Regions from separate parts of the Blautia intestinihominis genome, predicted to be linked through region 1. Evidence: riboswitches for the same ligand, from Rfam matches in the RefSeq annotation. Region 1 holds a riboswitch; each other region holds the start of a gene.

Region 1 (8,033 bases):
TATATCATCGGATTTTTATTTTCCGCACTTGTGATGTGGGCGATGGAGAAACTTCCTGGTAAGAAATCCATTATGCAGATCGTGTCCATGGTCGTAGGACTGGTCGTATGCTATGCATTCGGAACCGCCTGGTTCATGGTAGTCTATGGCAAAGCAAACGGACCGGTAGGACTTGTAACAGCCCTTGGATGGTGTGTATTTCCGTTCATCATCCCGGATCTTATCAAGATCGCACTTGCCTATGTGCTTTCCCGAAAACTGCGTAAATACGTAGCATAAAAAATAAAACAAATACAGCCGGAGCGTATCGGATGATATGTTCCGGCTGTTTCTTATATGGTAATGAAGCGTTTATTTGTTAAGAGGTGTACGTTCTGCAAAGATAAATACGATCACGGCACCGAAGAGTGCAGAGACTGTTGCGAACAGAAGCATGGAACTGACTCTCGCGAAGTCAATAAGCGCACCTCCGAGGAAGGAACCGATCACGCTTCCAAGTGTATAGGTCATCGTGAAATACGCCTGTCCTTTGATGGCATCTTCCGGTTCCATGATGGCGTTTACGTAGTAGACAGAAGCCGCAGTCAGAAGTCCCCAGCCGAGCATCTGGAAAACCTGAACTCCATAATACATGGAAATTCCGGGAGCAAGGAAAGTCCCCAGCGCCTTCAGCACAAAGAAGATCCCCGCGAAACGGACCAGGAGGTCACAGCGGATCTTTTTGATGATATATCCAAAGAGAAACAGCGTAGGAAGTTCGCACATTGCTGCGATCGCGGATGCAGTACCCATTTCTGCACTTCCTCCGCCTTTACCCTGTGCGATCTGGAAATTGAAGTTATTCAGGAGCACATGACTGAGGTAGATAAAAATACAGCCAATCAGTACCAGTGAAAAACGTCTGTATTTCCGGAAAAACAGAAGAGGGTTTGCCAGGCTTTTGCTGTCGGATGATGTCTGGGCAGATTTCTGTGTCTTGACGAAAGGAAAGATGATCAGGCAGCCAAGTGACAGGACGGTGATGATCGTCACGGAAGCTGGGATGGAAAGCACGCCGGCTTTGACGGTGATGATCCCGAGTACATAGCAGATGACTGCATAGGCGACAGAGCCCATTCCACGCGCAAGTCCGAAGTTCAGCTTCTGACCCTGGTTGATGCTCTCCATGCCGAGCGCGTTGATGAAAGGAGTCATAAGCTGCAGCAGTGCGATGCTGATCCCGTAGAGAAGTCCGGTCAGGATAAGCGTTCTGGAAAAAAACAGCCCGATTCCGAGAAGCAGCTGGATGACATAGAGAATCTGGATGATCTTTTTGAGGGATGGGCTGTCCGGGCGGTCTGCGTAACCCGCGAGCACAGGCTGCAAAAGTGCAGACATAATGCCGGCAACAGCGGCGATGATGCCGATCTGAGTATTGGAAAATCCCCCTCCCAAAAGGAAAAATCCGGAAAAACTCATGATCGCAGCGAAATACATCCAGTACAGAGCCTGGATACAGGAATAAGATCCCGTGAGGTTTTTGCTTTTGGCAGATGACATGATAAAATCTCCTTATGTATGAATAATTATTTCTATTATACAACAACAGAGAACAAAAAGCTTGCCAAAAAGCGGTCATTATTTTATGATTAATAGCAGAAAACAAAGACAGATCAGGAGGAATTCATATTATGAAGAAAAAAATAGACGTATATGAACATATGGGAGAAATCCTCAAAGGAGTGAAATCTGGTGTCCTGGTAACAGGCAAGGCAGATGACAGAGTAAACTCCATGACAATTTCCTGGGGAATGGTTGGTATCGAATGGGCGAAACCTGTATTCGTAACCTTCATCAGAGAAAGCCGCTTCACCAGAAGCCTCATCGAGAAAAACGGCGAATTCACCGTTAACATCCCGGTAGACGACAGCGCAAAGAAAATCCTTACATTCTGCGGCTCCAAATCAGGAAGAGATGTGGACAAAGCCAAAGAACTCGATCTTACTTACGAAGAACCGGAAACCATTTCCGTACCTGGAATCAAGGAACTTCCGCTGACTCTGGAATGCAGAGTAGTCTACAAACAGACCCAGGACATCAGCGCAATGACCAAAGAAGACCAGGGAAAATTCTATCCACAGAATGTAGACAGCACATTTACCGGCTCCAACAGAGATACCCATGTGGCATATTATGGTGAGATCGTAAATGCATATATTATTGAAGAGTAAAGGTAATTACAACAGGGCATTTCCTCATATCAGAATGGGAAATGCCCTGTTTTGAGTTAAGGACTGAAAAGATGCACTTTTCTGTTGCCAGAACATAAAATATAAAGAGCTCTTCTGAAAGGTCTTGTTTATGGAAATCTATCAGACATCCCGGCCCTGTGGCCGCCCATATAATGCAACCTGCGGTATGGCACGTGAAATGATGGGAAACCAGCCATGTTCCTGCCGTCCATCACCGCGAAACTCGAGAACACCGTCCGCACCATGCCCATCCTGCCGCATGCCGTCTGCATCGTCCAGAGATCCTGAGATGTATACGCATATTGATGAAATGCAGATCGCGATGGCATATGTACCCTGTCAGAAATTTTCGACGACTTATGATCTTGGTTATGCTTTAAATGTTGGAACAGTTTTCCCTGATCTGTGCAAACCATTTTGCGGAAAGCGAGGTGGCAGACGATGATGTGTCCGAATCAGTGCACCCCAAAAGAAAAACTCCTTCAGCGGATCAATGAGGTCAGTTTTGCTGTCAACGACATTCTTCTCTATCTCGACACGCATCCATGCTGTCAGGAAGCACTTGCATTTTATCAGGAATGCGCCGCCGAGCGCAGGAAACTGATGAAAGAATACGCCCAGTGCTATGGACCTCTCACTGTCGATGATGCACTGGAGACAGACGGCAACACCTGGAAATGGATGGAACAGCCATTCCCATGGGAGCAGGAAGGAGGGTGCAGATAGTCTATGTGGAATTATGAAAAAAGATTGCAGTATCCGGTAAATATCAAGACTCCGAATGCAAAGATCGCACAGTATATCCTAAGCCAATATGGCGGTCCCGACGGGGAGGTCAGCGCATCTCTCCGTTATCTTTCCCAGCGATTTACGATGCCGAACCGTATGGCTGCCGCCGTCTTAAATGACATCGGTACGGAGGAACTCGCACACCTCGAAATGGTCTCTACCATCGTTCATCAGCTCACACGCGACCTCTCAATGGAAGAGATTGAAAAGAGCGGTTTCGGGCCGTACTATATTGACCATACAGTTGGTGTCTGGCCGCAGGCGGCGGGCGGTGTTCCGTTTAATGCGTGCGAATTCCAGAGTAAAGGTGATCCGATCACAGATCTGTTCGAAAACCTTGCTGCCGAACAGAAAGCCCGCTCGACTTACGATAACATTCTCCGCGTAGTACGTGACATTCCGGAGATTGCCGACCCGATTAAATTCCTGCGTGCAAGGGAGATCGTTCATTTCCAGCGGTTTGGGGAAGCTCTCCGAAGCATTCAGGAAGAACTGGATGCCAAGAATTTCTACGCATTTAACCCAAGTTTCGACAATCCATGTAAAGCCTCGTGTAAAAGTTGAATGAAATAAAAAGTGTCTGGCACATTGACACCAGGCTTAGAATGTAGTGAGAAATGGTGCTGGGCTTATAACTGGCGCCATTTTTCCTTAATAAAACATAGCATCTCACAAGTTATTCCAAGGCAAAATGTCTTCATAATAGAGTTTTGCCCCGGAAAATGAATAACCGGTTAAATCCGATGCCGATAAACTGCCTGAGCATTAAAAAGGAAGAACTGCCAGATTTTGAACCATGTTTTTCCAGGCTATAAATCTGAATTCCTTGTCATTTACACTTTACTCTGGTAAAATAAAACCGAAAAAAATCCCCGCCAGTAGAAGCAGGGACAAAAAAGACAGACAGGGAGAGAAAGATAAATGGAATACTGGGATATCTACGATGAAAATAAACAGCCGACAGGCCGCACAATGAAGAGAAACGACTGGTGTCTGAAAGACGGGGAGTATCATCTGACCGTGCTTGGTGTTGTTGCAAGACCGAACGGCACATTCCTGATCACCAAACGAGTTATGACAAAAGCCTGGGCTCCGGGCTGGTGGGAAGTTTCCGGCGGCGCGGCACAGGCAGGAGAGGATTCCTATGAGGCAGTGCTCCGTGAAGTAAAAGAAGAAACCGGTCTGGATGCAAGAAACGCAGAAGGCGGTTATCTTTTTACCTATAAGAGAGAAAATCCGGGCGAGGGCGATAACTACTTTGTAGACGTTTACCGCTTTGTCATGGACATTGATGAGAAAGACCTGACACTGCAGACGGAGGAGACAGACGGACACATGTTTGCAACTCTGGAACAGATCCAGGCATTTGCAGCAGAAGGCAAATTCCTCCATTACGACAGCATCCGCAAAGCCTTCGAGATGTAGGAGGCTGCCATGGAATTTGCAGTATTAGGGCTGTTTTGCGGCATCCTTATTCTGTGTATTGTATGTAATGTTTCTATTATATATGCATTACTGGCAGGTTTCGTGATCTTTGGCTGTTATGCAAAGAAAAAAGGATTTTCAGTAAAAGAGATCCTGCATATGGCGGGCGAGGGAATCTGGAAGGTCAGAAACATCCTGATCACCTTTATGCTGATCGGAATGCTGACCGCACTCTGGAGACAGGCAGGAACGATCCCGGTGATCATCTGCTATACGATCCATTTTATAAAACCATCGGTCTTTCTTCTGATGGTATTTCTTTTGAACTCGCTGGTTTCGGTGCTGACCGGAACTTCGTTTGGGACAGCGGCAACAGTAGGCGTTGTCTGTGCGACGATGGGCTCTGTCCTTTCGGTATCTCCGTGGCTCTGCGGCGGTGCGATCCTTTCGGGAATCTTTTTTGGTGATCGCTGTTCACCGGTCTCGACCAGCGCCCTTCTTGTGTCAGAACTGACAGAGACCAGCATTTACAGGAACATCAGAAATATGCTCCGCAGTGCACTGATCCCCTTTGTACTGGTCTGCATCCTGTATACAATGATCGGAATGAAGACTTCCCATACACAGGAACTGCCGGATCTTACCGGAGTTTTTCATCAGGAATTTCGGATCGTCTGGTGGACACTTCTGCCGGCACTGGTGATCCTGGCTTTGTCCGTGGCGCAGCTCGGAGTCAAAATCTCTATGCTTGCAAGCATTGCCGTGGCACTTGTCTTATGCGTCTGGATACAGGGGATGCCGCTTATGGAACTCCCGCACATCCTTATCTTTGGCTTTCACAGCGAAAATGCAGAGATCGCTTCCATGCTGGATGGAGGAGGGATCGTTTCCATGCTGAGGGTCGGTGCGATCGTGTGTCTTTCCTCATCCTATTCAGGGATTTTTGAGAAAACGGGGATCCTCGACGGGATCCAGGCGACCGTAGAAACTCTGGCACAAAAAACATTTCCGTTTCTTGCGATCCTGCTCACATCAGCAGCAGCCAGCGCGATCGCCTGCAACCAGACACTTGCGATCATGCTGACACAGCAGCTCTGCGCCAGAACAGAACGAGACAAAGAAAGGTTTGCGAATGACCTGGAGGACAGTGTCGTGATCCTTGCACCAATGATCCCATGGTCGATCGCGGGGGCAGTTCCGCTTACGGCAGTCGGTGCACCACAGAGCAGTATTTTATTCGCGTTTTTCCTGTATCTGCTGCCGCTTTGCAGGGTATTGGATGGAATTCGGAAGAAAGGATAAGAAAAATGAAATTTACAAGAGAACAGATAGCAAAAGCGCTGAAACTTTATGTCATTACGGACCGAAGCTGGCTGAAAGAAGACGAGACACTTCTTTCTGTCTGCGAAAAGGTGATCCAGAACGGGGCAACCTTCCTTCAGCTCCGAGAAAAAGAACTGGGTGCAGAAGAGACAAGAAAAGAAGCCATAGAACTTCAGAAACTCTGCCGCAGGTACAATATCCCCTTTGTAGTGAACGACAGTGTGGAAATCGCATTGGAAATGGATGCGGACGGTGTACATGTCGGTCAGTCAGACATTAAGGAAAGAGACATCCGTGCCATGATAGGACCGGACAAAATCCTCGGGATGACAGCCAAGACTGTTGAACAGGCGATCGCAGCCGAAAAAGCCGGAGCAGATTACATCGGAACAGGGGCGGTTTTTGGCAGCACGACAAAGAAAGATGCCAAATATCTTTCCATGGAAGAACTGAAGAAGATCGCAGCCTCTGTCAGTATTCCGGTCGTGGCGATCGGCGGGATCAACAGCGAAAATGTCTCACAGCTTGAGGGCAGCGGAGTCAACGGTGCAGCCGTGATCTCGGGGATCTTTGCAGCGGAAGATCCGGCAGCAAAAACAGCACAGATGAGCAGGCTGACCGATATATTTTGTTAAAAATAGCCCAAATGTATTGTAATTTGTCAAAAAATATGATACTGTATAGAAAATTGAATAAAGAAGATAACAGGTGCCGAGGGCATTGTTCATGAGGTTAAAAGGGAAACAGGTGAGAAACCTGTACGATCTCGTCACTGTAAGCACGGAGTACGGTTCTGTATGCATTAAGCATGATCACTGGGAAACTGGGAAGATAGAACCATATGTTGAGCGGCAAGTCAGGAAACCTGCCTGTTGTCTGGTACGGGAATATGGATTCCAGATCACGAGTAATTGGTCGTACCGTTTTTTGATAGACCACTTACCCCTTTTTTGAGGGCTTTTTTTGTGTGCAGGATTCTGTTCAGTTTTCGTACTGTAATGTCAAAGGAGGACAAAAACATGAAAAACAAAACTGTAAAAGCACTTGCAACACTGTTAGCGATCACAACTGTATCTATGATGGGTACAGCAGGAGTTATGGCTTCTGACAACACCGCAGAGGACACTGCAACAGAGGCAGCAGCAGATGACGCAGATGACGCAGAAGCAGCAGACGATACAGCAGAGGCATCTGATGATGACCAGGCAGCAGCAGACAACGTTGCAGCACTGATCGACAAGATCTACGTTCAGGAAAGAAACGACACAACAGATGAGGACTGTAAGGCAGCCAAAGAAGCATGGGATGCTCTGACAGACGCACAGAAAGAACTGGTAGAAGGTGAAGAAGCAAGCCCGGAATATTTCGGACGTGACACAGGCGATGCTTCCAAGGATGACCCACGCAACCAGGATGAGATCGGTGAGAACGAACTTCTTGTTGTAAGCTTTGGTACTTCCTTCAACGACAGCCGTGCACAGGATATCAAAGGAATCGAAGATGCTCTGGCAGCAGCTTATCCGGACTGGTCCGTAAGACGTGCTTTCACAGCACAGATCATCATCAACCATGTAGAGGCAAGAGATGATGAAGCAATCGACAACATGGATCAGGCTCTTGACCGTGCAGTAGCAAACGGAGTTAAGAACCTTGTTGTTCAGCCTACACATCTGATGCATGGTGCTGAGTACGATGAGATGGTAGAAGTAATCGACAACTACAAAGACAAATTCGAATCTGTAGCAATCGCAGAGCCAATGCTTGGTGAAGTTGGTGATGACGCTACTGTGATCAACGACGACAAGAAAGCAGTTGCACAGGCTATCACAGATGAAGCTTGCAAGGTAGCAGGATATGACAGCATGGAAGCAGCCGCAGAAGACGGAACAGCATTCGTATTCATGGGACATGGTACTTCTCATACAGCAAACGTAACATACGATCAGATGCAGACACAGATGGAAGACCTTGGATTCACAAACGCTTTCATCGGAACTGTTGAAGGTGAGCCGGAAGACACCGCATGCGAAGAAGTTATCGCTAAGGTTAAAGATGCAGGCTTCAAGAAAGTCGTTCTTCGTCCGCTTATGGTTGTAGCTGGTGACCATGCAAACAACGATATGGCTGGTGATGATGAAGATTCCTGGAAGAGCCAGTTCGAGGCATCCGGAGCATTTGACAGTGTTGACTGCCAGATCGAAGGTCTTGGGAGAGTCGCAGCAGTTGAGGATCTGTATGTAGCACATACAAAAGATGCTATCGATT
Region 2 (8,033 bases), on a different contig from region 1:
AAAAAGATAATAAGTTTTATATTGACAATGATTATGCTGCTTACCTGTACCAGTATTTCAGTTATGGCAGCCGATACCCTGAATGATACAGCAGATCAGGATGAAAAAATGACGATAGGGGTGTCTGTATATAATCTGAATGATGCAGAAGTAAGAGCATTTAGAAATTATTTTGAAAATTATGTCGGCATGGCTTTTGAAGTCGAGTTTTTATATTCTTCCAGTATAAGTACAGCAGAAGAAGAAATCAGCTTTATCAACGAGCTTCATGAAAGAAATGTAAAGGGAATTATTTCTTTCCTTTCCTCAGATCTTGAAGAAGTTCTTCCGGTATGTGAAGAATATGGTATGTATTATGTACGTGGCTCAGGAACGATCAGTGATGAAATGTATGAGAAAGTAAAGGATAATCCTTATTTTCTGGGAACAATAGGAACATCTGTTGAAACAGAAATGGATGCGGCTGCCAATATGGCGGAGTATTTTGTTTCAGAGGATCAGAATAACCAGAATCATTACATAATAGCATGTGGAGGATCTGCTATCGGTAATGAGATGCATCGTCTGAGAACGATTGGTATTCTGAATAAGCTTCAGGAAGCATATGGCCTGTCATATGAGAAGTCTGTAGAAGAACTGGTGAATACGCAGGATACTGAAGAAATTGAAACAGGCAGTGACATTAAGATTACTCTGGTTCCGGGGTATCCAAAAGATCACCTGGATGAAAAGCTGGCTGATTCGCTGAATACAGGAGATTATAATGTTATTCTGAGTGTAGTGAGCGCAAGTGATTTTATCAAGATAATTGATGCTTATGAAGAAGAGAACAGTACAGATGTATTGTTGGGTTCCATTGACTGTTTTACAGAAGATACATACGAAATGTTTAATAAAAAGGGATATAACGGCAAGGAAAGAATCGACTATCTTGTAGGAAAATACGGTGCTATCGTTGCACCATCATTTGTTGCCATGAAAAATGCTCTGGAAGGCTTTGCAGAAGATTACCGTGAAGATGGAAGTGCTTTCCGGCTGCAGCAGTCATTCTGGACAGCGGATTCAGTAGATGAGTTTAATAAGCAGTATGCGTTATCTATTGGAATGTATGATAATACATATAGTGTAGAGGACATGATGGAAGTTCTGAAATCCTATACACCGGAAACAAATTTTGAGAAATTCCGGAAATTTACGGAAAAATAGATAGAAAATAAGAGTCTAAAATAATTGACGTATACATGATGGTATGTTATGCTAGATGAGTATTCATACGGTCATTTAATGATTTTAGAGATAAGTTCAGACCAGCAGAAGCGTCCTGCTGGTCTGATTAAAAGGGAAACCGGTGTAAATCCGGTACGATCCCGTCACTGTGATAGTTGGTTTTCAGCTGAATGCCACTGGAAGATATTTTTCTGGGAAGGTGCTGAAAATGGGTAAGCTTAAGTCAGGAGACCTGCTTATTTCTGGTAAAAGAGATTCTTGCGGACGACGAGAAATCCTGCTTAAGAGTTACAACTTCATGTGTTGCATATATATGTTTGATTCTTTAATGGTAAGATTTCGTGACGGATGTGGGAGCATCTGTCTTTTTTTTCGTTCAAAATCACAGGAATGGACAGTATGAGAAGGAAGAAAAACAACGAAGAAACAAAAAAAGAAAGGAAGTAAAGGATGAAAAAAACAAAAAGAGAATTACTTGTGTTAGCAGCGGCAACAACAGTTGCATTATTAATGGGAGTTACTGTACAGGCGAAGGGTGATGAGAAGGTTTTAAACTTCGGATGTCAGATGTACACAGATGGATGTGTAAACAGTGCAAATGATGAAAACAGTGGATGGAATGCTATGAGATATGGTATTGCTGAAGCATTATTTAAATTCGATGACAATATGGAAGTTATCCCGTGGCTTGCTGAGAGTTATGAAGTAAATGACGAGCATACAGAATGGACGATCAAGCTGAAAGACGGAATTAAATTCTCTGACGGATGTGATTTAACTCCGACAAAGGTAAAAGAGTATTTTGATCACATGAAAGAGGTAGGACCTTCCGGATCTGCCAAACCGGAGAAATATCTGGAATTTGAAGCAGAAGTTACTGTAGATGATGATGCAAATACTATTAACATCAAAACAAGCAAACCATATGCAAACCTTGTAGGACAGCTCTGCCACCCAACTATGGGAATCACAGATGTAGAACATATTGAAAACTACGATAATGGAATTATTGGAACAGGTCCATACAAGATTGAAGAATTCAATGGTGTAGGTGTTGGTTATACATTAGCTGCAAATGAGTATTATCGTGAAGATGTTCCATACGATAAGATCAATCTGCTGTTCATGGGAGATAACTCCGCAAAAACAATGGCTCTCCAGAGTGGTCAGGTAGACTTGGTTGAGAATATCACAAATGTAGCAGATATTCAGGATTTCCAGGACAGTGATGACTTTACTGTTGATATTGCATCCGGTGTACGCTGCGGATTTGCATGGATGAACTTTGATGGTGTTCTTGGAAACAAAACACTTCGTCAGGCAATCCTGATGGCAATTGACTATGATACAATCTGTAATTCCAGAACAATCGGTGGACTTTATACACCAGGATTTTCCGTACTGCCATCTACTCTGAACTATGATTACGACAAACTTGAGAATCCATATACCTATGATCCGGAAAAAGCAAAACAGATTCTGGATGATGCAGGAATCGTTGACACAGATGGAGATGGAATCCGTGAACTGGATGGCCAGAATATCAACCTTAGATATATTTCTTATGAAAACCGTCTTCTGAATGACTTTGCAGATGCTCACGCACAGTATCTTGCAGAAATCGGCATCGGTGTTGTTCCTGAATACGGAAGCTCAGATGATCAGTGGAGTAAACTTGCAGCACTGGATTATGACTTTAATAACAATAACTGGATCACTGTTGGTACCGGAGATCCTCTGGCATATATGGCTAACTGGGCAACTGATACCAGCTACTGCGCATACTCCAACCCGGACTATGATAAGTTATATGAAGAATTAAAAGGTGAAATGGATCCGGAAAAGAGAAAAGATCTGATCTTCCAGATGCAGCAGATCCTGGTAGATGATGCAGCGGTTCTGATTGATGGATACTACAACTCATCTATGATCTACAGTAAGAAAGTTGGTTCTGCACATATCCATACAGCAGATTACTACTGGCTGTCAACAGAAATTACTCCTGCAGAATAAGAAAAGTCTGCGAATTGTGAAGTTACTGAATAGTTACAAACAGAAATAAAAAGAGGTGTCTTTTTTGAGTAAAAAGCAAATAATCAAGCGTTTATTACAGATTGTGATCGTATTGATCGGTATCAGCTTTATTACATTTGCACTGACCTTTATGTCACCAGGTGACCCTGTACGAAACATGTACACGGCAACCGGTGTAATGCCTACTGAAGAAATGGTTCAGGAGACACGCGAGGAACTTGGTCTGAATGATCCGTTTCTGGTGCAGTATACCAGATGGCTTAAGAACTGTCTGAAAGGTGACTTTGGCAAATCATACAGCTTAAATAAACCAGTTACAGAACTTCTTGCAGCCAGATTATGGCCGACTTTGAAACTTACATTAATGGCCATGATCCTTATGCTGGTTATTTCTGTACCTTTAGGTATGTTGTCTGCCATATATAAAGATAAATGGATCGATTATCTCGTCCGGGGAATTACATTCCTCGGATGTGCGATGCCTAACTTCTGGGTTGGACTTCTGTTAATGCTGGCATTCTGTGTTTATATCAATGCATTTCCGGTTATCAGTTCTGCGGGAGACTTTAAGAGTCTGTTTCTTCCGGCTTTGACACTTGCGATTGCAATGTCTTCCAAATATACCAGACAGGTAAGAACAGCGGTGCTGGATGAACTGAGTCAGGATTATGTGATCGGTGCACAGGCAAGAGGAGTAAAGAAATCAAAGATTATCTGGGGCAATGTATTTCCAAATTCATTGCTTCCGCTGATCACAATGTTTGGTCTTTCCATAGGATCACTTCTTGGAGGAACCAGTGTTGTAGAAGTAATCTTCTCTTATCCGGGTCTTGGAAACCTTGCAGTTTCAGCAATCACATCCAGTGATTACAATCTGATCCAGGGATATGTATTATGGCTTGCCCTGATTTATATGGTCATTAACCTGATCGTTGATGCATCTTATGTTTATATTGATCCACGTATGCGTTTAAAGGAGTAGAATCATGAAAAAGAAAAACAGATTTTTAGCAAATAAAACTTTTGTCGTGTTTTCTATTCTTGCAGTCTGTATTATTCTGACAGCAGTATTTGCACCGGTGGTAACCAGAGGGGTTGACCCGTTAAAAGGTTCTCTGGTAGATGCACTGCTTCCGCCATGCAAGGAACATATTTTTGGAACCGACAAAATGGGCAGGGATATTTTTTCAAGAGTTATTTATGGAGCACGTGCATCTCTGTCAGCAACCTTTGGTGTTGTTGCCCTGATCTTTCTGGTGGGAACTGTTACCGGAGTCCTTGCAGGATATTTCGGAGGTGTCATTGATGCTGTTATTATGCGAATTGCAGATATGATGCTTGCTTTCCCAGGACTGGTACTTGCTCTTGCTGTTGCAGGTATTATGGGCGCAAGTATCAAAAATGCGATCATCGCTATTGTAGTAGTAAGCTGGACCAAATATGCGCGTCTGGCACGAAGCCTGGTTATGAAGATCCGTGACAGGGATTATGTATCAGCAGCGATCGTTACCGGTTCCAAAACACCGTATATGCTGTTTCGATATATGCTTCCAAATGCACTTCCTACACTGATCATTACTGCTGCGACAGATATAGGTTCCATGATGCTGGAACTGGCAGCAATGTCCTTCCTGGGATTTGGCGCGAAGCCGCCGGCACCGGAATGGGGTTATATGCTGAATGAAGGAAGAGCGTGTATGCAGTCCGCTCCGTGGCTGATGATCTTCCCGGGTCTTGCTATTTTTGTAGTAGTTGTTGTATTTAATATGCTTGGGGATTCCATCCGTGATATCCTCGATCCAAGAAATGAGTAGGAGGAATAAACATGCTGAAATTAGATAATGTGACAATCTCCTACAAAAATGTTCCAACTGTTCAGAATTTTAATCTGGATATGAAAGAGGGACAGATCGTTTCTCTGGTAGGAGAATCCGGAAGTGGAAAAACCACTGTTATCCGTGCTGTTCTGGGACTTCTTGCAGGTGGCGGTAAGGTCACAGAAGGAAGTATTACATTTGAAGGAGAAGACCTCTTATCCTATACACCGGAACAGTGGAGAAAACTTCGTGGTTCTGATATTTCCATGATTTTTCAGGACAGTGGTGCAATGATGAATCCGACACGTAAAGTCGGAAAAGTATTCACAGAATATATTCTTACTCATGAGAAAATTTCCAAAAAAGAGGCATGGAGTAAGGGAATCGCAATGCTGGAGCGAATGAGACTTCCGTCTCCGGATAATATTATGGAATCTTATCCTTTCCAGTTATCCGGTGGTATGAGACAGCGAGTTGGTATTGCGATGGGAATGACTTATCAGCCGAAGCTTCTTCTTGCAGATGAACCGACTTCTGCACTGGATGTAACAACGCAGGCACAGATCGTGCGTCAGATGATGAAGCTCAGAGATGATTATCATACAGGCATTATTGTAGTAACCCATAATCTGGGTGTAGCTGCCTACATGTCAGATTATATTGTTGTAATGAAGAACGGAAAAATGGAAGACCAGGGAACAAGAGAGTATATTCTGAAAGAATCAAAGAATGAATATACCAGAAAACTTCTGGAGGCAGTTCCATCCCGGGGAGGTGAACGATATGTCTGAAAAAAGAGAAGTAATACTGGAAGCGAAACATGTAACCAGAAGATTTGCGGCATCACATGGACGTACTCTGCTGGCGAACAATGATATTAATCTGAAAATGTATAAAGGTGAAACACTGGGTCTGGTAGGAGAATCCGGATGTGGTAAGAGTACATTTATGAGATTTCTGGTTTCTCTTGATACACCTTCAGAGGGTGAGATTCTGTACCGCGGTACAGATATCACGAAATTAAAGGGAGAAGAACTGAGAAATAACCGTCAGAACATTCAGATGGTATTTCAGGACCCGACCTTATCTTTTAATCCGAAAATGAACATTCGTGATATTGTGTGTGAGCCTTTGATGAATTTCAAAAAGATTAAGAAATCGGAGAAGGATGCTGTCTGCAGAAAACTTCTTGAAATGGTAGAATTACCAGGAGATTTTGCAGATCGTTATCCTCACAATATGAGTGGTGGACAGCGTCAGCGTGTTGCGATCGCGAGAGCACTGGCACTGGAACCGGAGATCGTTGTTCTGGATGAAGCAACTTCAGCTCTCGATGTTTCTGTTCAGAAAACCGTAATTGAACTGATTACAAAGCTTCAGAGAGAAAAGAATATTACATTTGGTTTTATCTGTCATGATATTGCACTGGTTCAGCTGGTGGCACATCAGGTGGCTGTTATGTATCTTGGAAACCTCGTAGAGGTTCTTCCTGGAAAAGACCTCGATATGAAAGCGATGCATCCATATACAAGAGCACTGATGGGTGCAGTATTTGATATTAATATGGACTTTTCCAAACCAATTGAGAGTATTGAAAGTGAAGCTCCGAGCCCGTTGGATCTTCCACAGGGATGCCCGTTCCAGGGAAGATGTGAACATTGCATGGATATCTGTAAAAAGGAGAATCCACATCTTATAGAAGTAGAAGACGGTCACAGTGTTGCCTGCCATTTGTTCAAAAAAGGTGGCAGATAATGAAAAAAGATAGTCTGATTTCTGGAAATATAGGAAAAGCATTATTACTTTTTGTACTTCCACTGATTGCGGGAAGTTTGATTCAGCAGTTGTACACAACGGTTGATGCGGTTATTGTTGGTCAGTTTACCGGAAAAATCGGACTTGCAGCAATTGACTCTGTGCATACACTTTTTAAGTTTCCGCTTAACTTTATGAACGGACTTGCAACAGGTGCAACGATTATGATCTCCAGATATTTTGGAGCAAAAGATAAAGAAGGACTGCATTGTGCAGTGCGGACAGCTCTTTTACTCGCCGGTATTCTGGGAATTGTCTGTGCTGTAGCCGGTGTAATTTTTTCTCCATGGCTGCTTGATATCATGTCTGTTCCGGAAGAAGTCCGTGCAGGATCACTGATCTACTGCCGCATTTATTTTGGCGGAATATGGGCAATGATCCTTTATAACATGATGGCTGGAGTCCTGCGGGCATTTGGAGACTCTAAAAATCCTTTATATGTACTGGTAGTATGCAGCGTGGTAAATATTGTTGCAGACCTCATGATGGTAGGGCTTTTGCATACCGGTGTTGGAGGTGCGGCAGCGGCTACTGTACTTTCGCAGATTGTAAGTGTGGTACTTACTATGCATTTTCTCAGAACTTCTGATTTCCTGGAAGAAAAGATAGGAATCAGAACAATGAGAATCTGCAAAGAGCATATGGGAATGATGCTAAACAAAGGTTTTCCATTGGCTCTTCAGTCTATGCTGTTTCCGATTGCCAATTCTATTGTTCAGGCAAGTGTCAACACAATGGGAACTGACAGTATTGCGGCATGGGGAATCTGTGATAAACTGGATTTACTGATCTGGCTGATCGCGGATTCTATGGGACCTGTACTGACGACATATACCGCACAGAATCTCGGTGCCGGTAAGACGAAGAGAGTAAAGAAAGGAGCACTGATCGGTACTGGGTTATCTGTAATCGCAGTAGGAATTATCAGTCTTGTTCTTTACTTCGGTTCAGGACTGATCGGACCGTTATTTATTGATCAGAAAGACGTTCCGACACTGATCCCGCTGGTTGTAAGATATATGCAGATGATGGCACCTTTTTTTGTATTTTATGCAGTTGCAGAGGCGCTTTCAGGAGCCTGCTGTGGTCTGGGTGAAACGCTGGTACCGATGATTACTACATTACTTACAATTTGCCTGT
Region 3 (8,033 bases), on a different contig from region 1:
CCACCGTGAGAGTATCATCTCCGTCTACATCACAGAAAAATCCGAAAAGTAAAGTGCCGGAGAAGGACCATGGCTGGCTCTTGTAATAACGAAGATTTTTGACTTTAAGGCCGACCTCTTCCATGACCTCACGCTGGACGGTCTCTTCAATGGTTTCCCCAATTTCTGCAAATCCGGCGATCAGAGCATATTGTTTAAAACTCCGGCCTTCATATTTGGAACAAATGATCTTGTCACCGTTTGTGATGCCGACGATGACAGCCGGCATAAGTACCGGGTATTCCCGACGGCCGCAGGAAGGGCAGTACATCATACGCTCTTTTGTGTCATGCTTCATTGGTTTTCCACAGCATCCGCAGAAACGCCGATTTTTGTACCAGAACCAGAGCTGATATCCAGTGACTGTGGCGAAAGCAAGATACTGTGGCTGGACATAACGAAGCTCTCTTGTTTCATGGAATTCATAGCCCGGCAGCAGGGATGTATCAAGTCCCGGGATCAGATAAAAACGTTCCTGATCAATGGAAAAAAGATAGATATAATTTTCGTACAGATCGCTTACATTTCCTTCCAGTTCGCGAAAACGTGGAAGAGAGATGGAAACGTCATCTTCTTTTTTATGGAAGAAACACTTTCCATTTTCGTAAGCGAGAATGATGCTGTTGCCATCCGGTGTGACTGGTTTATATTCATTGTGATAAGTATGCGGTGCGATATCCTGAATCATAAAAAATCCTCCTTTTGGTGATAACTACGTAGTGGTCATGCAGGACCGGAAAATATAATTCAGTATAGGACACACGCAGAAAAAATGCAACACAGAGAAAAAACGGGTGTGAAAAGAGATTATAACTTTTTACTTATGAATTTGTGAAAAAAGTATCAGATACTATTGACAATGACCAAAGGGTATGCTATTATAATGTCAGTATAATTCCATATTGAACATATGAAGTGCTGGCTGTGTCCGCGTAGCAGTCAGAAGAGGGAATCAGGTGAGAGTCCTGAGCGATCCGGTCACTGTAACAGAGGAGCGAACCTTCATTATCCCATTGTACATAGTATGAGAAGGGGAAGGCAAGCGATGATCCTGAAGTCAGGAAACCTGCTTTGTATGGCGAGGTTAAACTTCCGTGTAAAGTGTAACAACCAACTTAGGGATATCCGCAGTCCCAGAGTGTTGTCTGCTTATTGGAAGCAGGCATTTTTTTATGGAATTCGCCTGTTCGTATGAATTATACCTCATGCTTGTAATTGCGGTGGCCGCCGCAGAGCATGGTAACCCATTAAGGGTATGATTAAATGGCAGGCGATACTGCTTCGGATGCATTCGTTCCCTCCGCATATTTGAACGGATTCATTGTCTACCCCGGAGCAGCATCGCAAATCCTCTATAAGAATGTTTGAATGACAGCATGACATTGATCATAGCTGCTTTTTTTATATCTTCTTATAGGATATAATAGGATGAAAAGGGGATGGAGGTGAATATTATGGAGAAACCGTATTGGGAAGGGAAACATTATTCCTATTTCAGCAATAAGGAGTGTGAATATTTTCCATGCCATAAAGGGGCAGACCCGGAGAACTTTAATTGTCTGTTTTGTTATTGCCCGTTGTATGCACTGGGTGATAAATGTGGCGGGAATTTTAAGTTTACGGATAAGGGATTTAAGGACTGCACGGATTGTCAGCTGCCGCATAAGAGGAAGAATTATGGGTATGTGACTGGGAAGTATGCGGAGTTGGTGGAGTTGATGAAGAAGATGGGGTAGGTGAGGAATGGGGACGCCTACGGAGAAACACCTCCTGTACGGATGACATTCGCTCACCGGGGTGTGGCCCCTGAACGCCGCCCGTAGGGCGGCAGATTAGGGACCGGTGTGTGGGAGACTCATTATCTCTCTTCTAATATCATTTTCAACCTTGGAATCTGATTATTCAAGATCAGTTCCTCCGGGAACATTTCTTCATGCACGAATTCGGCGGCACAGGTGAAGTCTCCGATGTGTTCTGTGCCGTGGCTGTCGCTGGGGAGGACGATCGGGATGTTGTATTTGCGGCAGCAGCGCAGGATCTCGCGGTTGTTGGCTCGGGTGTCTCCTCGGTAGCCGTAGGGGGCGAGGGAGGCTTCGTTGATTTCAAAGATCACTCCGAATTCTTTTGCTGCGACTGCAAGTGTCTCATAATCTGCTGGAAAATGCGGATTATCGCAATGTCCGAGGATTTTGACGCAGGGATGCTTCATAGCGTTCAGGTAAGCACTTGTATTTTCTTTTACAGAACCACTCTTATAATTTTGCGCGTGCATGCTCGCGATCGCGTAATCCAGTTTGTCAAGAAGTTCATCACTTAAATCTACATGTCCATCAACATCAAGGATATTCAGTTCAACTCCAAACAATAATTCAATCCCAAAGCGTTTCTTGGGAGAATAAGAAAGACTTCTGAAATAAGAAGAAGTTCCCGCGGCAAGTGTGCCAGGTCCATGGTCTGTGATCCCGAGCAGTTTAAGGCCCTTCTTTGAAGCCGCTTTTGCCATATCAGAAACAGTACAGGTCGTTCCGTGCCCGCTTGCGATTGAATGTGTATGTACATCAGAAAGATACATTTTTGTTCCTCCTCTGATCAGAAAAAATTGTCACTGCCAACTTCATTTACAGCAACAAAAACTATACTGACTTCAGTATGGCAGTTCAAAATCCAAAAGTCAACTCAAAAATCAAATTCCAAATAAAAACCAACACAAAACAAACAAAAACCACAACAAAACCCGCACAAAAAACCGATAAATACTGTTGGATTCCGTTGACATGCGAGGGTGGGTAGAGTATAATGATTCTATATGAATCGTGGCGTCATAGCGCCTTTTGAAGGTGCCAGTGGCACATCCGCTGATACATATGAGATATGGCGTTTGAGACACCATAAGAAAGGAGAAGTGTGGAGATGTTTAATACCACAGATATTCCAAAGTCATCCAGAATTCCGAAACTGGTTGAGGCACTTTATGCCCACATGCCGGTTATCGAATCTGCAAGGGCGAAGCTTATCACAGAATCGTACAAGGCCACAGAGGGACAGCCTACGATCACCAGACGTGCAGAAGCTTTTGCCCACATTCTCCGTAATATCCCGATCATCATCCGTGACAACGAACTGATTGTTGGAAGCAGCACGATCGCACCGCGAGGATGTCAGACTTTCCCGGAATTTTCCTACCAGTGGCTGGAGGATGAACTGGATACGGTTGAAACGAGGAGCGCAGACCCGTTTTACATTGCTGAGGAGACCAAGCAGGAGTTAAGAGAAGTACATAAATACTGGAAGGGCAAAACCTCCAGCGAACTTGCAACCTCCTACATGGCGCCGGAAGCAATCAGAGCAATCGAACACAATATTTTTACACCAGGCAACTATTTTTACAACGGTGTCGGACATGTAACTGTTAAATATGAAGAAGTTCTTGCAATCGGTTACAAGGGAATCATCGACAAAGCACAGGCAGAACTCGACAGATGTCAGGTTGGAGACGGCAATTACGTCAAGAAATCACATTTTCTTAAGGCAGTCATCCTTTCCTGCCAGGCAGTCATCGAATACGCAGAGCGTTATGCAGAGCTTGCGTCCCAGATGGCAGCAGAGTGTACCGATCCTGCACGTAAACAGGAACTTCTGCAGATCTCACAGAACTGCAGCCGTGTTCCGGCAAATGGAGCAACAAGCTTCTATGAAGCATGCCAGTCCTTCTGGTTTGTACAGCAGCTCCTTCAGGTTGAATCCAGCGGACATTCCATTTCCCCTGGACGTTTTGACCAGTATATGTATCCTTATTATAAGGCAGATCTTGACAAGGGCATCATCACCAGAGAATCCGCACAGGAACTTCTTGACTGTATCTGGGTCAAACTGAATGACCTCAACAAAGTCCGTGATGCAGCTTCTGCAGAGGGATTTGCAGGATACAGCCTTTTCCAGAACCTGATCGTCGGTGGTCAGGACAAGGACGGAAATGATGTTACCAATGACCTTTCTGTTATGTGTATCCTTGCATCTATGCATGTACACCTGCCGATGCCTTCCCTTTCCATCCGTGTATGGAATGGCTCCCCGCACGAACTGCTGATCAAGGCAGCCGAGCTTACAAGAACAGGTATCGGACTTCCGGCCTACTATAATGATGAAGTTATCATCCCGGCACTTCTGAACAGAGGACTGACTCTTGCAGATGCCAGAGAATACAACATCATCGGATGTGTAGAACCGCAGAAAGCCGGCAAGACAGATGGATGGCATGACGCAGCATTCTTCAATATGTGCCGCCCGCTGGAACTTGTATTCTCCAATGGTATGGACAAGGGCGAGCTTGTTGGTATCCAGACAGGCGATGTCACCAAGATGACAACCTTCGAGGAATTTTATGACGCATACAAGAAACAGATGGAATACTGTATTTCCCTTCTTGTAAATGCAGATAATGCGATCGACGTTGCACACGCAGAACGTGTACCGCTTCCATTTGAATCCTGTATGGTAGATGACTGCATCAGCAGAGGACTTTCCGTTCAGGAAGGCGGCGCGATCTACAACTTCACAGGACCGCAGGGCTTCGGTATCGCAAATATGGCAGATTCCCTGTATGCGATCCGCAAACTTGTATACGAAGACAAGAAAGTTTCCATGGAAGAATACAAAGAAGCTCTTGCATGGAACTATGACAAAGGACTTGATGAGCAGTCAGTCAAAGATATCTCCGAGATGATCCTCAAGGGAATGCAGGACGGCGGCATGAATGTCACAGAAGACACAGCCAAAGCAGTCCTTACAACAGTCATGAGACTGAAACCTACAGAGGAGCAGCTTCGCAGATTCACAGAGATCCATCACATGATCGACGAAGTTCCGAAATACGGAAATGCGATCGACGATGTTGACTATTTTGCAAGAGACGTAGCTTATACATACACACGCCCGATGCAGAAATACCACAATCCACGTGGAGGACAGTATCAGGCAGGTCTTTATCCGGTATCAGCAAACGTACCGCTTGGTGGACAGACAGGTGCAACACCGGATGGCCGTTATGCACATACACCGGTTGCAGATGGCGTTTCTCCATCCGCAGGCAAGGATGTCAAGGGACCGACAGCGGCAGCAACTTCCGTTTCCAGACTGGATCACTTCATCGTATCCAACGGAACACTGTTCAACCAGAAATTCCATCCGTCAGCACTGGCAGGAAGGGAAGGACTGGAGAAGTTTGTTTCCCTGATCCAGACCTTCTTTGATCAGAAGGGAATGCATATGCAGTTCAACGTTGTTGACCGTGAGACTCTTCTCGACGCGCAGAAACATCCGGAGAAATATTCTCATCTGGTTGTACGTGTTGCAGGCTACAGTGCACTGTTTACAACACTTTCCCGTTCTCTTCAGGATGATATCATCAGAAGAACAGAGCAGGGCTTCTAAAAGGAAGATATTATGGATTATTTACAGACAAAAGGTCGTATTTTTGATATCCAGAGATATTCGGTCCACGATGGCCCGGGGATCCGTACGATCGTCTTTCTGAAGGGCTGTGTGCTCCGCTGCCGCTGGTGCTGTAATCCGGAATCACAGGAATACAAGATCCAGACCATGAAAGTCCTCGGTGAGGACAAGGTGATCGGCAGAGATGTTACAGTAGAAGAGATGATCCAGGTGGTTGAACAAGATCGCCCGTACTACCGGCGTTCCGGCGGCGGTCTGACCCTCTCCGGAGGTGAGAGCCTCTGCCAGCCGGAGTTCGCGAGAGACCTTCTCAGAGCTGCCAAGGAGCGGGGAATCAACACCGCCCTGGAGAGCATGGCATGTGCACCGTTTGAGGTGATCGAGGAAATCCTTCCATATCTTGATCTGTATCTGATGGATATGAAGCATACCAATCCGGCAAAACATAAGGAATTCACTGGTCGCCCGAATGATCTGATGATGGAAAATGCCCGTAAGGTTGCACTTTCCGGCAAATGCAAGCTGATCATCCGAGTTCCGGTTATTCCGACGTTCAATGCGACGGTAGAGGAGATCCAGGGAATCGCATCCTTTGCGAATACTCTGCCCGGAGTAGAGCAGCTTCACCTGCTTCCGTATCACCGTCTCGGACAGGATAAGTACACCGGACTTGGCAGAGAATATCTGATGGATGGCATCCTTCCACCGACCGCAGAGGAGATGAATACCCTCAAGAGAGCGGCAGAGGCAGTAAGCTCCCTGCACGTTCAGATCGGCGGCTGAGGACAATAAAGTTATGTTGCGAAAAACAACAAAAACAACATTCAAGAAACAATAAAAACAACATAAAACAACGATAATTTCTTGACAATCCAGGTTATAAGGAGTAAAATCTTCTTAGAAATAAAACAAAACCCAAGCTATGCCCTGAGGGCTATCCTAATCGCCTCCAGGGTACGGCAAACCACACTGCTTTAGGAGGAAAATAAGCATGGTAAACGAATTTGAAATCAAAAAACAGATCTGTGACATCGGAAGACGTATCTACAACCGTAACATGGTTGCAGCAAACGACGGAAACATTTCCGTAAAACTGAACGACAACGAATTCCTCTGCACACCAACAGGTGTATCCAAAGGATTCATGACACCAGAGTTCATCTGTAAAGTAGATGCTCAGGGTAACGTAATCCAGGCTAACCCGGGATTCAAACCATCTTCTGAGATTAAAATGCACATGAGAGTATATCAGAAGAGACCAGACGTAGGATCTGTTGTACATGCTCATCCGATCTATGCAACATCCTTCGCTATCGCTGGTATCCCGCTTACACAGCCGATCATGCCAGAAGCTGTTATCGCTCTTGGATGCGTTCCGATCGCTGAGTACGGTACACCTTCCACAATGGAGATTCCGGACAACCTTGAGAAATATCTGCCATACTTCGACGCAGTTCTTCTTGAGAACCACGGAGCTCTTACATGGAGCACAGACCTGAACGCTGCATACATGAAGATGGAATCCGTAGAATTCTACGCACAGCTTCTGTATCAGAGCAAACTCCTTGGCGGACCGAAGGAATTCGACAAAGAAAACATCAAGAAACTGTATGAGATCCGTCGTAAATTCGGTATGCCTGGCAAACATCCTGCAAACCTCTGCCAGAACAAAGACGGCGTAAACTGCCACAACTGCGGTGGAGCATGCCACAACGAAGAATACAAACAGTTCCCAGGATATCAGTATGATTTCGTAGGCGGAGCAGCACCGGCAGCAGAAACTACTACAGCAGCACCGGCAGCTAACGCAGACGCAGAACTGGTTGCAAACATCACAAAACAGGTTATGGCTCAGCTCGGACTGAAATAATCCATTCTATATAAACGGTAGACATTAAGGAGGAACAATCTCATGCCAATTAGTGAGAGCATGGTACAGGATATTGTACAGGAAGTAATGGCAAAAATGCAGATTGCAGATGCTCCAACTGGAAAACATGGTGTTTTCAAAGATATGAACGATGCGATCGAAGCTGCAAAGAAATCACAGCAGATCGTAAAGAAAATGTCCATGGATCAGAGAGAAAAAATCATCACCTGCATCCGTAAGAAAATCAAAGAAAATGCAGAAGTTCTGGCTCGTATGGGCGTTGATGAGACCGGAATGGGTAATGTAGGAGACAAGATCCTCAAACATCATCTGGTAGCAGACAAGACACCTGGTACAGAAGACATCACAACAACTGCATGGTCAGGAGACAGAGGACTGACACTGATCGAGATGGGACCGTTCGGCGTGATCGGTGCGATCACACCATGTACAAACCCGAGTGAAACAGTACTCTGCAATACAATGGGTATGCTGGCAGGCGGAAATACAGTAGTATTCAACCCGCATCCGGCAGCAGTCAAGACCTCTATTTACGCGATCAACCTGTTAAACGAAGCTTCCCTTGAAGCAGGCGGACCGGACAACATTGCAGTAACAGTAGAGAAACCTACCCTTGAAACAAGCAATATCATGATGAAACATAAAGATATCC

The links. A riboswitch is a leader RNA that binds a small molecule or an ion and turns the genes downstream of it on or off. The one in region 1 is predicted to bind cobalamin.
Region 2: it holds a riboswitch for cobalamin, as region 1 does, so the genes downstream of both, WMO75_RS16830 (ABC transporter substrate-binding protein) here and WMO75_RS00510 (sirohydrochlorin cobaltochelatase) in region 1, are expected to answer to the same signal.
Region 3: it holds a riboswitch for cobalamin, as region 1 does, so the genes downstream of both, WMO75_RS02845 (cysteine-rich small domain-containing protein) here and WMO75_RS00510 (sirohydrochlorin cobaltochelatase) in region 1, are expected to answer to the same signal.

What each region holds. Positions count from the first base shown of each region.
Region 1 covers NZ_JBBMEI010000001.1:126,921-134,953, reverse strand. The annotation lists gene WMO75_RS00555 (biotin transporter BioY) at 1-279, shown strand, start outside; gene WMO75_RS00550 (MFS transporter) at 352-1,539, opposite strand; gene WMO75_RS00545 (flavin reductase family protein) at 1,671-2,210, shown strand; gene WMO75_RS00540 (spore coat associated protein CotJA) at 2,341-2,676, shown strand; gene WMO75_RS00535 (spore coat protein CotJB) at 2,673-2,957, shown strand; gene WMO75_RS00530 (manganese catalase family protein) at 2,961-3,584, shown strand; gene WMO75_RS00525 (NUDIX hydrolase) at 3,942-4,445, shown strand; gene WMO75_RS00520 (Na+/H+ antiporter NhaC family protein) at 4,455-5,747, shown strand; gene thiE (thiamine phosphate synthase) at 5,753-6,403, shown strand; cobalamin riboswitch at 6,458-6,655, shown strand; gene WMO75_RS00510 (sirohydrochlorin cobaltochelatase) at 6,788-8,033, shown strand, end outside.
Region 2 covers NZ_JBBMEI010000086.1:579-8,611, forward strand. The annotation lists gene WMO75_RS16825 (hypothetical protein) at 1-1,206, shown strand, start outside; cobalamin riboswitch at 1,282-1,481, shown strand; gene WMO75_RS16830 (ABC transporter substrate-binding protein) at 1,678-3,240, shown strand; gene nikB (nickel ABC transporter permease) at 3,296-4,243, shown strand; gene nikC (nickel transporter permease) at 4,248-5,075, shown strand; gene WMO75_RS16845 (ABC transporter ATP-binding protein) at 5,087-5,869, shown strand; gene WMO75_RS16850 (ABC transporter ATP-binding protein) at 5,862-6,833, shown strand; gene WMO75_RS16855 (MATE family efflux transporter) at 6,833-8,033, shown strand, end outside.
Region 3 covers NZ_JBBMEI010000005.1:33,887-41,919, forward strand. The annotation lists gene nudC (NAD(+) diphosphatase) at 1-727, opposite strand, end outside; cobalamin riboswitch at 936-1,127, shown strand; gene WMO75_RS02845 (cysteine-rich small domain-containing protein) at 1,494-1,775, shown strand; gene WMO75_RS02850 (phosphatase) at 1,898-2,611, opposite strand; gene WMO75_RS02855 (glycyl radical protein) at 2,950-5,469, shown strand; gene WMO75_RS02860 (glycyl-radical enzyme activating protein) at 5,482-6,273, shown strand; gene WMO75_RS02865 (class II aldolase/adducin family protein) at 6,482-7,360, shown strand; gene WMO75_RS02870 (aldehyde dehydrogenase family protein) at 7,403-8,033, shown strand, end outside.